Limosilactobacillus reuteri: one gene and its partners. The main gene of each other region encodes a partner of the protein of the gene in region 3 in a complex. Links are inferred from orthologs where the notes say so. Each region holds a gene or a part of one and is shown on either strand. Other genes may lie near its edges. The genes, in order: dnaX, holB and holA.

Region 1 (5,364 bases), 520 kb from region 3 along the record:
TTCTAGTTGTTGAGCAGTTACAAGACGTTATGGCAATGGAACGGATGCATGAATATCATGGTTTATACCATGTCCTTCATGGAGTTATTTCCCCAGTTGCAGGAACAGGCCCGGAAGATATTAATATTACAAGTTTACTTAAACGGTTAAAGAAAGATAATGAAGTAAAGGAAATTATTATTGCAACTAATGCTTCATCAGATGGTGAGTTAACGGCTGGGTACCTCGCTAAGCTAATTAAGCCTGCGGGAATTAAGGTTACTCGGTTGGCGCATGGGTTATCAGTTGGCGCAGATATTGACTATGCTGATGAGATGACATTATTCAAAGCAGTTCAAGGGCGAACGGAGATGTAAATGATGCGTGGAATGAATATGCAACAAATGATGAAGCAGGCTAAGGCAATGCAAAAGAAAATGATGGCTGAACATGAAGAACTTGCTAAACAGGAATTTGTTGGAAAAGCACCGGATGATATGGTAACTGCTACGTTTAGCGGGGATAATCAATTAATTGACTTAAAGATTAAGCCAGAAGCAGTTGATCCAGATGATATTGATATGCTTCAAGACTTGGTAATTGCTGCTGTGAAAGACGGAATGAAACAAGTCAATGATGCTACTCAACAAAAGCTTGGTAAATATACGCAAGGTATGGGGTTGTAAATGAGTTATCAGGCATTATATCGTGTCTGGCGACCACAGCGATTCGATGATCTTGTCGGTCAACAGATTGTTACAAGAACCCTAAAAAACGCCATTATCACTCACCAGATAAGCCATGCATACTTGTTCGCTGGTCCACGTGGTACTGGTAAAACCTCAGCAGCAAAAATTTTTGCTAAAGCGGTTAATTGTCATCATTCCAAGGATGGCGAACCTTGTAATGAGTGTGAGATTTGTAAAGCAATTACAAACGGGCAATTAAATGATGTAATTGAAATCGATGCGGCTTCTAATAATGGGGTTGAAGAGATTCGTGATATTCGGGATAAGGCAAAATATGCTCCTACCCAAGCGGACTACAAAGTTTATATAATTGATGAAGTTCACATGCTTTCAACAGGGGCTTTTAACGCACTGCTAAAAACGCTTGAAGAACCACCAGCCAATGTGATTTTTATTCTTGCAACTACAGAACCGCATAAAATTCCTTTAACAATTATTTCGCGGGTTCAACGATTTGATTTTCGACGAATTTCAGCAGAAGATGCATTTAATCGAATGAAATATATTCTTGATCAAAAGGAAGTTACTTATGATGAAAAAGCATTATGGGTAATTGCAAATGCCGCTGAAGGAGGAATGCGGGATGCGTTGAGTATCCTTGACCAGGTTCTTTCTTTCAGTGATAATGAGGTAAAGTTGGATGATGCTTTACTAGTTACAGGAAGTGTTACTAAACAATTATTAAAAAAGTACTTTTTGGAGATTAGTAAGCATGAAGGGGCGACTGCTCTTGACACCATGAAAGATATTTTGGATGAAGGAAAAGATGGTCAGCGGTTCATTGAGGACTTGATTTCCTTTATTCGTGATATTCTGTTATACCAAGAATCACCAAGCTTGATTAGTGTTGAAAGTACGGGACTAAAGCAGGAAGACTTTGAAGAAATAGTCCAACTTGCTTCTTCAGCGACCTTATACCAAATGATCGATGAACTAAATAATATTCAAGAAGAGATGCGTTTTACGACCCATCCGGATGTGTATTTGGAAGTTCTTACAATAAAACTTGCACAAATCGAACCACAAAAGAATATTCAATCGGCACCAGCGGTTTCTTCGGATACAAATACTGAAGCTACTAAGACGATTGAAAAATTACAACAAGAGATACAGCAATTGCAACAAACAGTAAAACAGTTGCAGAATGCGCCGGCAAAGGCTAGTCGACCATCACCTCGGCAACAAAATGAGCAACCACGAGTACAACAAAAGAAAGTGCAGGTTAATCTCAATAAGATTTACCCAGTGTTAGAAAATGCGACTCGTCAAGATTTAATAAATGTTCGTGAGCTATGGGGAGATATGTTGAATCTATTGTCGGTGCCGCAACGGTCCTTACTTCACGTTTCACAACCGGTTGCCGCTAGTGCCGTGGGAATAATTGTTGCTTTTGATTATCCGTTCTTATTCCAACAAGCAGCTGATGATACAACGTTGTTAGAGAATATGGAAAGTGCTCTGCAACGTTTAACTGGAAATGAACGGCAAGTTGTTTTTGTACCTAAGGATAAATGGCCAAAAATTCGGCAAGACTTTATCAAGGATCATGGTTTTGGTAAGAATCAGCAAAAGTCGCAACCTATTAAACAAAAGCCGCAAACTACTGAAGAAAGCGGACAAACTCCTGCAGCTACACCAGCACCGATGGAGGAACCACCGCTACCACCAGAAGATGAGACACTAACTGAAGAAAAGTCACCTCAAGAAGATAACCAAGTAGCAACAGCACAGAAGTTATTTGGTAGTGATATTGTTAAAGTAGAAGATAATTAAATGAAAAAAATCAATTCATCATTATCTGAACAACAAAAATTTATGAAGATGGCAATTGCAGAAGCAAAACAAGCCAGAATTTTAGATGAAGTACCAATTGGTGCGATTGTTGTCCACGAGGGACAGGTAATTGGGCGTGGTCATAATATGCGTGAAAAGTTTCAAGATGTTACCTATCACGCAGAAATGCTTGCGATTATGGAAGCATGCACGAATTTAGGAAGTTGGCGTTTAGAGGACTGTGACTTATATGTTACGTTAGAACCGTGTATCATGTGTAGCGGTGCCATTATCAACGCACGAATAAAAAATGTTTATTATGGTGCTGCTGATCCGAAAGCCGGGGCGGTTGATAGCTTATACCATTTACTAAATGATTCCCGTTTAAATCATCAAGTTAATGTCCATTCTGGTATTTTAGGGGATGAGTGTAGTCAAATGTTAAAAAACTTTTTCCGTAAAATTCGTCGCCGCCGGAAAGAGGCTCGACGAAAAAATAAGGCTAACCCCTAGATGGTAACTGTATTTTCAAAAAATAATTGTATCCAATGCAAGATGACAAAACGTTTCCTTGAGCAACACAAAATTTCATTTATTGAACACAACATCGATGAACAACCAGAATACATATCTCAACTTAAGTCTGAAGGTTTTATGGCGACTCCAGTTGTAAAACTTCCTAACGGTCAAGCTTTTTCTGGCTTTCGTCCTGATCAATTAAACCAACTTGCCTAAATGGCGTTATCCGATATCGATATGACCAAAGTTAAATATTACGATTATAACAACGAAGTAAATATCCCAAAAAACGGACAAATTCAACTAGATAAAGATAAATTGGCCTTAGAAGACTTTATCAAAAATAATGTAGAACCGAATACCAAAAGCTTTTCTTCATTAAAAGAACGTTTTCAATGGTTAAAAGAAAATGATTATATTGAAGAGGAATTTATGAATAAATATAGTGAAGCATTCATTGAAAAGCTTTACGATTATTTAAAAGCCCAAAACTTCCACTTCCATTCTTTTATGGCAGCTTATAAGTTTTATGCTCAATATGCCTTACGAACAAATGATAAAGAGTACTACCTTGAAAACTATATTGATCGAGTCGCAATGAATGCTCTTTACCTCGCTAATGGTGATGAAGAGTTAGCAATGCAGCTCGCTGATGAAATCATCCATCAACGTTATCAACCCGCAACTCCAACATTCCTTAACGTTGGGCGTAAACGCCGGGGAGAATTTGTTTCTTGCTTTGCGATTCAAACAACGGACGACATGAATACCATTGGTCGAACAATCAATTCTGCCCTCCAACTTTCTAAAATTGGTGGTGGTGTTGGGATTAATTTAAGCAACCTTCGTGAAGCTGGTGCCCCAATCAAGAAAATACAAGGTGCTGCTAGTGGAGTTGTTCCTGTAATGAAGTTGTTAGAAGATAGTTTTTCCTATTCCAATCAACTGGGACAGCGACAGGGAGCTGGAGTCGTTTACCTTAGTGTTTTCCATCCTGATATTATTGAATTCTTAGGAGCAAAAAAGGAAAACGCTGATGAAAAGATTCGCTTAAAGACCCTCTCTCTCGGAATTACGGTTCCTGATAAGTTTTACGAATTAGTAGAGCAAAATGCTGATATGTACTTGTTTAGTCCCTATGATGTTGAACGAGTATACGGAATGCCATTCTCCTACGTCGATATCACAAAAGAATACGACAATTTAGTAGCAAACGATGATATTCGCAAGAAGAAAGTTAATGCCCGGGACTTGGAGGACGAAATCAGTAAACTTCAACAAGAATCAGGTTATCCTTACATTATCAATATTGATACAGAAAACCGGGATAATCCGATTAATGGAAAAATTGTGATGAGTAATTTATGTTCAGAGATTGCTCAAGTACAAGTACCAGCGCAAGTAAATGATGATCAATCATATTCTGAAATGGGAATTGATATCAGTTGTAATCTTGGGTCAACCAATATTGCTAATATGATGGAAAGCCCTGACTTTGGTAAATCGATTAAGGCAATGATGCGGGGATTAACCCGAATCAGTGACGTAGAAGACCTAGATGTTGTCCCAACTATTCAAAACGGAAATCGGCTTGCCCATTCAGTTGGTTTGGGTGCAATGGGATTGCATAGCTACCTCGCTAAGCACCATATTCAATACGGAAGCCCGGTTGCGATTGAATTCACAGGTGTTTACTTTATGCTCTTAAATTATTGGTCATTAGTGGCATCAAATGAAATTGCCAAAGAGCGGCAGGAAACTTTCCACGATTTTGAGAACAGTAAATATGCTGATGGTTCCTACTTTAACAAATATGTCACTAAGGATTGGGGACCACAATCAGATGTTGTTAAAGGTCTTTTTGAAGGTATTTTTATCCCTGGAATTGAAGATTGGAAGAAGTTGAAAGAAAATGTAATGCAAGATGGTCTTTACAATCAATACCGTCTTGCTGTAGCGCCAAACGGTTCAACTTCCTACATTAACGATTCGACTGCTAGTCTACATCCAATCATTAATCGTGTTGAAGAGCGTCAAGAAAAGATGATCGGTAAAATTTATTACCCTGCCCCATATCTTTCAAACGACACGATGCCTTACTATCGTTCAGCTTACGATATGGACATGCGAAAGGTTATTGACACTTACGCCGCTGCACAACAGCACATCGATCAGTCTCTTTCAATGACCCTCTTTATGCGGTCAACAATCCCAGCAGGCCTTTACGAATGGAAAAATGGACGAACAGATAAAATGACGACTCGTGATTTAAACATCTTACGGCACTATGCCTATAAACGTGGTATTAAGTCAATTTACTACATTCGAACGTTTACTGACGATA
Region 2 (5,364 bases), 510 kb from region 3 along the record:
TATTCGGAAAATATGACTGCAATTGTTAATAATATTGAAGGATTTAAGCAGATTATTAATGACTACCAGGCAACACCAGTTAAATTTTATGGCGATTTAGAAGACCTTGACCCAGTTGCAACTAGGTATGTGGCCGACCAGTTAGAAGTTCGGACAGGATTACAGATTGAATGGTTAAACAATAACCAGCTAATGGCACAGTCGATGAGTTACCTTTTAACCTTGCTACCAGATTTTGAAAAACTTAGTAAACACAATATGTATCTTCTAAGTATCGGTCTTAGCTCGACTACCTTAGCTTATTTTCACCATGGAAGCTTTGAACGGGCATGGGATATTGATCTTGGTAATGCAAAAATCAGTCAGTTGGTGGGGCGTCTCCGAAAAACTGCTACCAATCCAACTGAAATTATCCAAGATTATATCAGTAGTAAATTAGAATACTTAACACCAGAACTGACAAAGAAAAAGCATACAGTAATGATGGTGCAAAATGCCCTCTCACTCAATAAATTATTTTTGCCAAATGATCAGCAAATCGCGGAAGTTCCCCTAAATAAATTTCATGATGATTACCAAAAGATTTTATCGCCAGTAAAAGATGGCTTAATGAAAAATATTCAGATTGATGACCAACAATTTGAATTATTATTACCAAATTATTTAGTAACGGCGCGAACAGTGCGCTTAATTCAACCAGCAGGCCTTTACGTAACTGATATTTCAACGATGGATGGGATTTCCCATGGAATTGGGGTTGATAATCCTAAAACGAGACGGCAAATTAATGAAATGATCAGAACAGCTGCCGACAATATTTCTTCACGATACGGTGTTGATTCAGCTCATCGGGATTTTGTAACGCGCTTTTCACTCCAACTCTTTGATCAATTGCGCCCAATTCATCGTCTTGGTCAGCATGAGCGATTATTATTAGAAATTGCTAGTAGAATTGATGACATTGGTAATTTTATTAATCAACGGGGACACTACCGCCACTCTGCTTATATTATGGAGGCTAATCCTCTAATTGGGCTTTCAGATAAAGATAATCGGATTATTGCTGAAGTGGCGAGATATCATAGTGCAGAGTCTCCAGATATTAGTCAAGCTCATTACCGCCATCTCGATGATGAGATCCAGATGCCAGTAGCAAAATTAGCTGCTATTTTACGATTGGTGGATGCATTAGATGATTCGCGGCTGCAAAAAATTTCAAGTATTAGATTGAAGCTGGTAGGAGATAGCCGCTTAATCATTAAAGCAATAGCCAATGATGACCTTGTTCTTGAAAAGTGGTCTTTTAGTAAAAAATCACAACTATTTAAGGATGTATACGGAATTGAACCGGTCTTAACTGAGAGGAGCGATCATTAAATGGAGTTAAAGCAAGAAGCACAAACATTTGAAATGCCGCACTTACTAACATATTATGAGTGTGATGAAACAAGTCATCCAAGCCTAAGCATGATATTAAGTATGATTTCCATGGTATCCGATGAGCATAGTATGTCTTTAGGAATGGGAACCGAAGAAATACAATCTACTGGCGGTACATGGGTAGTAAGCGGCTATGAAGGATATCTTTCCGCAAATCAACCTTCTTTTGGCGAAACAGTTATTTTAGGAACCAAAGCTGTTTCCTATAACCGCTTTTTTGCTGTTCGTGATTTTTGGATAACGGATAAAGAACACCAGATTGAATATGCACGAATTAGGTCAATTTTTGTGTTTATGAATCTAAAGACACGGCGAATGCAATCAATTCCACTAGGTTTAATTGAACCATTTAATGCTCCTGTTGCGAAAAGAATTCCTCGTCTAAAGCGACCTCAAAAATTGGATGAAAATGGTTCGATAATAAAGAAAAATTATCAAGTTCGTTATTTTGACCTTGATGCTAATCACCATGTTAATAATGCGCGTTACTTTGATTGGCTTCTTGATCCTCTTGGCCGTGATTTTTTACGAGAGAATCAGATAAAAAGATTTAATTTGCAGTATCTTCAAGAGGTACGCAATGGGGAAATTGTGGAAAGCAAAGTTAATAAGCTCCAAATAAATGATGGAACGGTAACTTACCACCAGATTGGCGTTGATAAGCAAGTTGATGCAATTGCTGAGATAGAATGGTATTAAATGCAGCAAATTAGTAGTTTTAATGATCACCAATCAGGAAGTTTATACTTAGTTCCAACCCCAATTGGAAATTTAGATGATATGACTTTTCGTGCAATTAAAACCTTAAAAGAAGTGGATCTGATTGCTGCTGAAGATACGCGTCATACTCAGCAACTATTAAACCATTTTGATATATTAACCCGTCAAATTAGCTTTCATGAGCATAATACTGAACAACGTGTTCCGGAATTGATTGAGAAATTAAAAGCTGGTTATTCGATTGCCCAATGCAGTGATGCAGGGATGCCTTCGATTTCTGACCCCGGCAAGGAATTGGTAGCGGCGGCAGTTAGAGAAGGGTTGCCAGTAATCCCGCTTCCAGGAGCTAATGCAGGATTGACGGCTCTTATCGCTTCGGGGTTAGTTCCCCAGCCATTTTACTTCTTTGGCTTTTTAGGGCGTAAGCATCAGCAACAGGTAGCGGCGTTGGAGCAATTAAAAGAGCGTGAAGAAACGATGATCTTTTATGAAGCTCCACACCGCTTAAAAAAGACTTTAGCTACGATGGCGGAAGTTTTCGGTAATGAACGGCGAGTTGTTTTAGCACGGGAACTCACTAAACGCTATGAAGAGTTTACGCGGGGAACGCTTGCTGAAACAACTGCCTGGTTTGAAGATCATCAACCACGAGGAGAATTCGTTATTCTAGTAGCTGGGAATGAACACCCGACAGAGGAGACAGATAATGATATTGAATTACCATTAACAGAACAGGTTGATAAGGAAATCTTAAATGGTCTTTCCACTAATGCTGCGATTAAGCTGGTGGCAAAGAAAAATAATATAAAACGCCAGGAATTATATAAACAATATCATCAATTGTAGATGAGTGAAGAATATAGTTCAGATAATCTTTATGAACAATTTGCGCAGGTGATGAACCAGACCCAGGATTTAGTTAATAAAATGGAGCAGTTGCAGGCAAAAATTATTGCTATTTCTGAGGAAAATGTTGAACTTTCAATTGAAAATAAGCATTTGCGTCAGATGATTAAAGAAAAGCAATCACATCATAGTGAAAACCAATTATCTGGATCACGGCAAAATTTAAAAGAGCTTTACCAACAGGGTTTTCATGTTTGCAGTGAGTATTATGGTAAACGTCTTGAGCCTAATGAATCTTGTACTTTTTGTTTAGATGCAATATTCGGACATGAACAAGGAATGACAAAATAGTTGGCTGAACAGGGACAAACACGTGCAGAAAAATTACAACCAGCAATAATTACTCGTTTTCAAAAAATATTATTAAATAAAGAACTTGCTCATGCCTATCTGTTTGTTGGGCCAGGCGGTTCAGGAAAGATGTCAATTGCTCAATGGTTATCGTTACGGTTATTTTGTCTTCATCCCCAAGACAATAAACCAGACTTAACTTGTGCCGAGTGTCAGCGAATCCTGTCTGGGAACCATCCTGATATTGTCTATGCTGCTCCAGAAGGTCGCCAAATAAAGGTTGATGAGATTCGTCACTTAAAAGCAGAATTTTCTAAGAGTGCGGTAGAAGGCAATAAGAAAATTTTTATTATTAAAGATGCTGATAAAATGACAAATGGTGCAGCAAATAGTCTTCTTAAGTTTATTGAAGAACCGGGGACTGGCGTTTATATTTTTATGCTAACGACTAATAAAAGTGCTGTCTTACCAACAATCCGATCACGAACACAGGTGATTGAACTGCCACCATTAAAACGAGATGCATTGTTAACAGTTTTAACTGAACATAATATTCCATCATCTCAGCAACAGATTGCTGTTGGGATTACAGATTCCGTCGCAATGATTGAACAGTGGCAAGAAGATAATTGGTTTGAGAGTGCGATCAAAGGAGTCATTCAGTGGTATCAAGATACGACACGAAATGGGATGTTAGGCTTCGTTGATGTTCAGACAATTCTACAAAAAGTAGCTACCGACCGGGATAAACAACAAGTGATTTTGGACCTAATTACCTTAATCTGGCGTGATACGCTAATGGTAAATTCCGGAATTACAGTTGCCAACCGCCTTCACTTTAATAATATTTTAGGAGAAATGGGAGAAGTAGTTAGAAAATACTCTCCTCAACAATTGTTAGCGGCTAGTCAGTTAACTTTGGAAACTCGTCACATGTTAGAACAAAATATTAGCTTTCAAAATATTGTTGAACAATTGACGATTCGGCTTGTGCAGGTTTTAAGCATTAGTTAGATGAAAATGATTATTGCAATTGTTCAATCAAAAGATAGCAATCGTTTACGAAAAGCATTTAATAAAGCTGATATTCACGTTACTCAATTATCAACAACTGGTGGTTTCCTTCGTGAAGGAAATGCGACATTTTTAATTGGAATTGAAGATGAACGAGTTCAAGAAGTATTATCAGTAATTAAAAAGAATGCTGAGTCACGTGAACAATACGTTACATCGCAAATGCATATGGATGTTGAAGGAGGTTCAGCATTTCCTGTCAACGTAAAGATTGGTGGGGCAACTGTTTTTGTCTTACCAGTAGAAGACTTCATTAAATTTTAAATGGACGGTAAATTTATATCATTTGAGGGACCAGATGGAGCTGGCAAGACAAGTGTAATCCAACAGATTCAACAACAATTGGAAGATCAGCTTGGCACAGAAAAAGTTATGTATACTCGTGAACCGGGTGGTAATAAGATTTCTGAGCAAATTCGCCAGGTACTCTTTGATGGTCAAAATACCGATATGGATGGGCGGACAGAAGCATTGCTTTTTGCTGCTGCTCGTCGGCAACACATTGTTTCAGAAATAATTCCGGGGTTGAAAGCAGGCAAAGTTATTCTGTGTGATCGATTTGTAGATAGTTCCATCGCTTATCAGGGAGCTGGTCGTGGCCTTGGTGAAAAAGAGATTTGGCAAATTAATCAGTTTGCGATTGATGGGTTAATGCCGTCGTTGACAATTTACCTTGATATTGAATCGGAAATTGGCTTAAGACGGATTGCTGAGCATCGTTCTAATCAAATTAATCGATTAGACAAGGAAAAGCTTGCTTTCCATCAAACCGTTCGTCAATCTTACTTGAAACTTTACAAAAATTATCCAGAACGGATAAAGTTAATTGATGCAAGTCAGCCACTGGAAAAAGTGATTGAGGATGTAAAAGCAACAATTCATGACCGTTTTTCAGATTTGTTTTAAATGTTTTTTAAGCGGCCTACTAAAGAA
Region 3 (5,286 bases):
GTTTTACTGCCATGATGACCAGCTTTTAAGATATCTGACTTTAGTTGCGGATACTTTTGAATAACTTTTTCTTCATTTTCCTGGTCCAAATCCCCAGTAAAAAGGAATCTTTTCCCACCAAATTTCCCAGCTAACACTAAAGAATCTTCATTTTTCCCTTCACCCGGAACAAAAGGATGTAGAATTTGCAATGGAAATGATGACAACTTAACATTATCAGTCACCGGAATTATCATTGGCGATGACTTTTCAGCAGTCCTTACTTTATTAAGAAGTGCTGGTTGTCTTTCCATCCCCGCTGGGACAATCAGTCTTTTCACTGCTATATTATCCAAAATCGTTGTTAAATAGCCGATATGATCTGCATCATGGTGAGTTAAACAAATATTATCAATTTGCCTGATGCCTTTACTTTTCAAATAATTAATGGTTATTCGTTGGGCATCATCTTGAGAATGCTTTGAAGTCGCCCAATCCGGCTTTTTAAAATTTAATTTGCCTCCTGTATCAATCATTGTTACCCGTCGATTAAAAGGTTCTCTAATAATTATCGAGTCCCCCTGTCCAATATCAACAAAGGTAACTTCGCCATTAAGTGGAAAATGAATTATCCCTCCAGTAATTACATACAATAAGGCTAATATCTTCCATGATTTTAAAGATGTCTCTTGAGAAATAACAAATAAAGATGCCGCAAATAATAGAAGGGCCAAAATTAACGGTGGCTTCCCAAAATGAATCATTCCTGGAAAATCAGATAACCAATTTAAAATATATTGAAAACATTTTAAACCAGCATTAATTAGATACGCGAGTGGTTCAAAAAGCTTAAAACTAAGTGCCCCAACCAAGACCGCTGGAAAAACAACTGTCGAAAATAGCGGAATTATTAAATAACTAACCCCAAAACTCAGAAGATGAACCTCATATACATAACTCAATAACGAAGGCAAACTAATTAAATTCAATAATAAAGACTGCTTAAAACCACGTACTGATTCTGGAAGAACTTGAAGAATAAAAGAAAGCAAATAGCTTAATTGACCGCCTAATGTAAGCAATAGCAACGGATCAATAACTAATCCAATTAATAAGCTCAGTGCCCATCCATCAAGACTGTCCAAATTTAAATATCGATGAAGAAGACCAAGCTCAGCCATAATGGTTGCTCTTATCAAGCTTGTTGCTCCACCACCAACGAGAAGATAAAACGGTAAAATGATAATTAAAAATAAATCAATTGATTCTTTACGCCACCATAAATGAACTAACAGCCGCCGTAATAAATCAGTGAAAAGCACGATATGCATTCCTGAAATGCAAAAAAGATGAAGCAGACCAAGCCTTTTAATACTTACCATTAATTCAGCCGAATCCTCATTACTGCTACCAATTATTAATTGTTGGCAATACGTACTAAGAGGAGGCGGTAAAGTTTCAAAGTAGAGGCCGATTCGCTTTCTTAATGTATGACACCAGCCAACTATTCCTCTTTTTTGCCTAACCATTTGCTCTACCCGGTTAATTTGAACTTGATTACAGATCCGGCGATGGTGATTATAAGTCAAATTATCAAATTGATTTTCATTTGTACGGGGAATAATCGGTTTTAATTGCCCATTAATAAGCCATATCGAGGGTGTTGTAAGCTTATCAATATTTTTTAGCATCTGGGGTGACTTAAACGACATCATTATTGCTTCACGTTGTCCAGTTTGAATGTCGATTGCAGTTCCTGTCATAAAATTTCCATTGAATTTTAATTCATCAGGGTAAACTAATATTTTTTGAGTAACTTCCATTTGCTTATTCGCCGTAATAGTTGTCCAATTTTTTTGTAAACTGTAACATAAAATCGCCATCAATAAACATATCAGCACTCATGCTCCTTTGCTCTGCTGAGAATACTGTAACATAAATAACTGAAACAAAAGTGAAGGATCGCGTTGTGTCGTTTTTAACGATTGTTCAATACGAATTAATCCCAAATAGGCGTTTTCTAACGCCTGCATTGAGAAATCACGCGCAGTTTTTAATCCCAATTTAATCCGATAAGGATGGACATTAAGCTGACTCGCTAGACTCCCTTGCGTAAGGCCGCGTTTACTTAATACTTTTATTTGAATCAACAGCCGAAACTGCCCTACTAGCACTGCATTAATCCTTAACGGCGGTTGCTGGCCCGCTAATAGCTGTTGATAGAGATCTAAGGCCTTTATTTGATTATGCTTAAGAACCGCAGTGACTAAATCAAATACATTTTCATCTAATGATTGCGGAACTAGAGCGGCTACCATGTTTTGATCAATCTTTTTTTCATGGTAAGCCAAAATCTTTAATTTAGTTAAGCTTGCATCCATCATCCCATAATCCGCATTAGTCCGTTGAACCAACTCATCCAAAGCAGCTTCTGATATTTCAAAACCAGCAGTTGATAATTGAGTTCTCACTCTTTGACGAGCTGCTCGTTCATCAAGTGGACTAGCATCAACTAAAACTGCTGTCTTCTTTAATTGCTTTACAATCCCTTTTCGTCCATCAAGCTTTTCATAAGGGGCCGCAAAAACTAAAATTGTAGACGGTTCAGGGTGTTCAAGATACTTTTTTAAGCTATCCAAATCATGTTCAACTTTCGAATGTCTTTTCTCACCAGTTAAGAAGAACGGTTTATTGATAATAACTAATCGTCGTTCACCAAAAAATGGAGTCGCCATCGCATCATCCAAAGCAACTGCCAATGGTGTGGCTTCCATATCATATCGACCAACATTCATAACCTGTTCATTCTCTGGAATAAGGCTTATAAAGGCATCAATTGCCTGCTGTTGAAGGACCTGTTGTTTCCCTAAAATTAAATATACCATTGCTGGGGTTTTAGTTTTTAATTGTGTAGATAATTGGGCAATGTCCAAGAGACTGGGAATTAACTATTAATTCTTGGTTCTCTAACAGTAAAATCCGGACTATGATTTTTGATCGATTCAAAAATCGTAGTCCGGATTTTAAATTATTTATAAAATTAGTCGCCAATCGACTAATTTAGAAAAAAAGTAGTTGCTCATCAGTGACATACTTCATGAATACCTCGTAAGGTGTTTGATAGCCCAATGACTTGCGAGGAATGTTGTTCCGGTAACTCATTATTTGAGCAACCTCTTCATCAGCTAGGTGGCGGAGATCGCGGCCTTTGTGGAGCCCATCGCGCCGCAGAAGGCCGTTGTTGTTCTCGTTTAACCCCCGTTGGTTAGGTGCCCCCACCTCGGCAAAGTAGGTCTGGAGGTCAAATTGGTTGGCAATTACTCGCCAGTCAGCGAACTCCTTCCCATTGTCGAAGGTAATCGACTTGAAGAAGTGGGGTGGAAACTTTGCCAACCATTCCTGTAAGTGCTGGATCACACTGGTGGCCGTCTTACTATGGACGTTAAGCTTAACGTCCATAGTAAGACGGCCACCAGTGTGATCCAGCACTTACAGGAATGGTTGGCAAAGTTTCCACCCCACTTCTTCAAGTCGATTACCTTCGACAATGGGAAGGAGTTCGCTGACTGGCGAGTAATTGCCAACCAATTTGACCTCCAGACCTACTTTGCCGAGGTGGGGGCACCTAACCAACGGGGGTTAAACGAGAACAACAACGGCCTTCTGCGGCGCGATGGGCTCCACAAAGGCCGCGATCTCCGCCACCTAGCTGATGAAGAGGTTGCTCAAATAATGAGTTACCGGAACAACATTCCTCGCAAGTCATTGGGCTATCAAACACCTTACGAGGTATTCATGAAGTATGTCACTGATGAGCAACTACTTTTTTTCTAACTTAAATTGACATTTCGGGACTTAAATTTCTAAATTCTTTAACTCTAATAGAATTGTATCTTCTGCTACTGATCCATTACGAGCAATGCTAAGACTTTCAGCAATCTTTAAAGCCTTTTTAGCTTCTTCCTTGTCGTTCTTTAGGATGTAGCTACGACCTATACAAAGATATAGTTCATCTAATAAGAATAATGAATCATGTTCCCGACAAAGTTCAATTCCCTTATTAGCAACTTCAATAGCGTTATCAGGGTCTTCAAGTTGCAGATATAATTCTGCAATTTGACAATCAATTGATGCCCATTGATAAAGGCTCCCAATCAATTTTTTATTATCAATCAGTTTTACAGACCGGTTAGTTAACCGTGCTGCCCGTTCTTTATCACCACGTTTTAAGTAAGCAAGCGCCATTCCTGCAGTTGTCATAGCTAAATAAATATTAGCACTAGTAGTAGCAAATTGAGTTAAAACAAGTTCAAAATTAAAAATGGCTTCATCAATTTGATTACTTTCAACTTGAACCATTCCTACTAGATAGTAGTAACGTTGTTTATCAAAATCACTTTCTAGATTTTTTACATGAACCTTCTTCAAAAGCGCTGAAGCATCTTCAAAATTGCGTGAAATCAAATTATCAACGATTTGGTTGAATGTTTCATTAATTCCACTAACTTCATTTTCGACAATTCGATCAGAAGAAATATTTAAGCGTTCACATATTGCCGTTAAAATATCCATTTTGGGTAAGCGATTTTGTTTTTCCATTAGGCTGATTGTCGCTTGAGTACAAATCCCTTCAGCTAAAGCCGTTTGGGACAATCCACGCTTGCGACGAATTTGTTTTAATACGTCTCCTCGGAGTCTCATTTAGTCTTCGTTATATTTCTTTTGACCAACACGTTCAGTACCAAGCTTACGGAAGTCGTATTTAATCTTGCTGTTTCGTTCAAATTCTTGTAATCCTAATTGAATTAACCGATCAATCAAGTCAGTATATGAAATACCAGAAACTTCCCACATTTGAGGGTACAGACTAATGTTAGTAAATCCTGGTAATGTATTTGGTTCACCAAGATAAGGGACATTATTGCTGTCAACTAAAAAGTCAATCCGAGCCATTCCCTTCATTCCTAATGCCTTGTATGCTTTCAAAGCCATATCTGTAATTTCATCAACTAAGTATTGTGGTAATTTAACAGGAAGTTCAAAAACAACCCCGCTGGCATCCACAAACTTATTTTCGTAATCATAGAATGGATCGTCCTTAGGTACACGAACAGCTCCTAACTTAGAGGCAATTGGATGTTCATTTCCTAAGATTGAAATCTCAATTTCTTGAGGATTAGCGATCCCCTGTTCTACTAAGATCTTGTAATCATACTTAAAAGCATCATCTAACGCTTTTTCATATTCTTCAGCGTTAGTAACTCGATGAATTCCAACGGAGGAACCTTGCTTAGCTGGCTTTACAAA

The links.
Region 1: holA (region 3) and dnaX share a complex: the UniProt entries of both Bacillus subtilis proteins name them as parts of the DNA clamp loading complex. The link is inferred for Limosilactobacillus reuteri from one-to-one orthologs.
Region 2: holA (region 3) and holB share a complex: the UniProt entries of both Bacillus subtilis proteins name them as parts of the DNA clamp loading complex. The link is inferred for Limosilactobacillus reuteri from one-to-one orthologs.

The regions. Positions count from the first base shown.
Region 1 is NZ_CP059275.1:1,069,335-1,074,698, forward strand. The notes cover bases 84-3,083. They hold dnaX (DNA polymerase III subunit gamma/tau), read left to right. Parts: upstream 84-665; coding sequence 666-2,501; downstream 2,502-3,083. Other genes in these bases: recR (recombination mediator RecR), read left to right, coding at 84-356; HHK02_RS06260 (YbaB/EbfC family nucleoid-associated protein), read left to right, coding at 357-665; tadA (tRNA adenosine(34) deaminase TadA), read left to right, coding at 2,502-3,014; nrdH (glutaredoxin-like protein NrdH), read left to right, coding at 3,015-3,083. Also shown: more of recR, read left to right, coding at 1-83; more of nrdH, read left to right, coding at 3,084-3,236; nrdE (class 1b ribonucleoside-diphosphate reductase subunit alpha), read left to right, coding at 3,237-5,364. UniProt on the Bacillus subtilis protein: Part of the beta sliding clamp loading complex, which hydrolyzes ATP to load the beta clamp onto primed DNA to form the DNA replication pre-initiation complex.
Region 2 is NZ_CP059275.1:1,063,502-1,068,865, forward strand. What follows is about bases 2,365-5,364. They hold holB (DNA polymerase III subunit delta'), read left to right. Parts: upstream 2,365-3,357; coding sequence 3,358-4,371; downstream 4,372-5,364. Other genes in these bases: rsmI (16S rRNA (cytidine(1402)-2'-O)-methyltransferase), read left to right, coding at 2,365-3,006; HHK02_RS06230 (DNA replication initiation control protein YabA), read left to right, coding at 3,007-3,357; HHK02_RS06240 (cyclic-di-AMP receptor), read left to right, coding at 4,372-4,695; tmk (dTMP kinase), read left to right, coding at 4,696-5,337; HHK02_RS06250 (YaaL family protein), read left to right, coding at 5,338-5,364. Outside these bases: HHK02_RS06215 (exopolyphosphatase), read left to right, coding at 1-1,377; HHK02_RS06220 (acyl-[acyl-carrier-protein] thioesterase), read left to right, coding at 1,378-2,139; more of rsmI, read left to right, coding at 2,140-2,364. UniProt on the Bacillus subtilis protein: DNA polymerase III is a complex, multichain enzyme responsible for most of the replicative synthesis in bacteria.
Region 3 is NZ_CP059275.1:549,433-554,718, reverse strand. What follows is about bases 897-3,818. They hold holA (DNA polymerase III subunit delta), read right to left. Parts: upstream 2,913-3,818; coding sequence 1,881-2,912; downstream 897-1,880. Other genes in these bases: HHK02_RS03220 (DNA internalization-related competence protein ComEC/Rec2), read right to left, coding at 897-1,862. In the rest of the region: more of HHK02_RS03220, read right to left, coding at 1-896; HHK02_RS03200 (helix-turn-helix domain-containing protein), read right to left, coding at 3,835-4,680; HHK02_RS03195 (D-alanine--D-alanine ligase family protein), read right to left, coding at 4,681-5,286. UniProt on the Bacillus subtilis protein: Part of the beta sliding clamp loading complex, which hydrolyzes ATP to load the beta clamp onto primed DNA to form the DNA replication pre-initiation complex.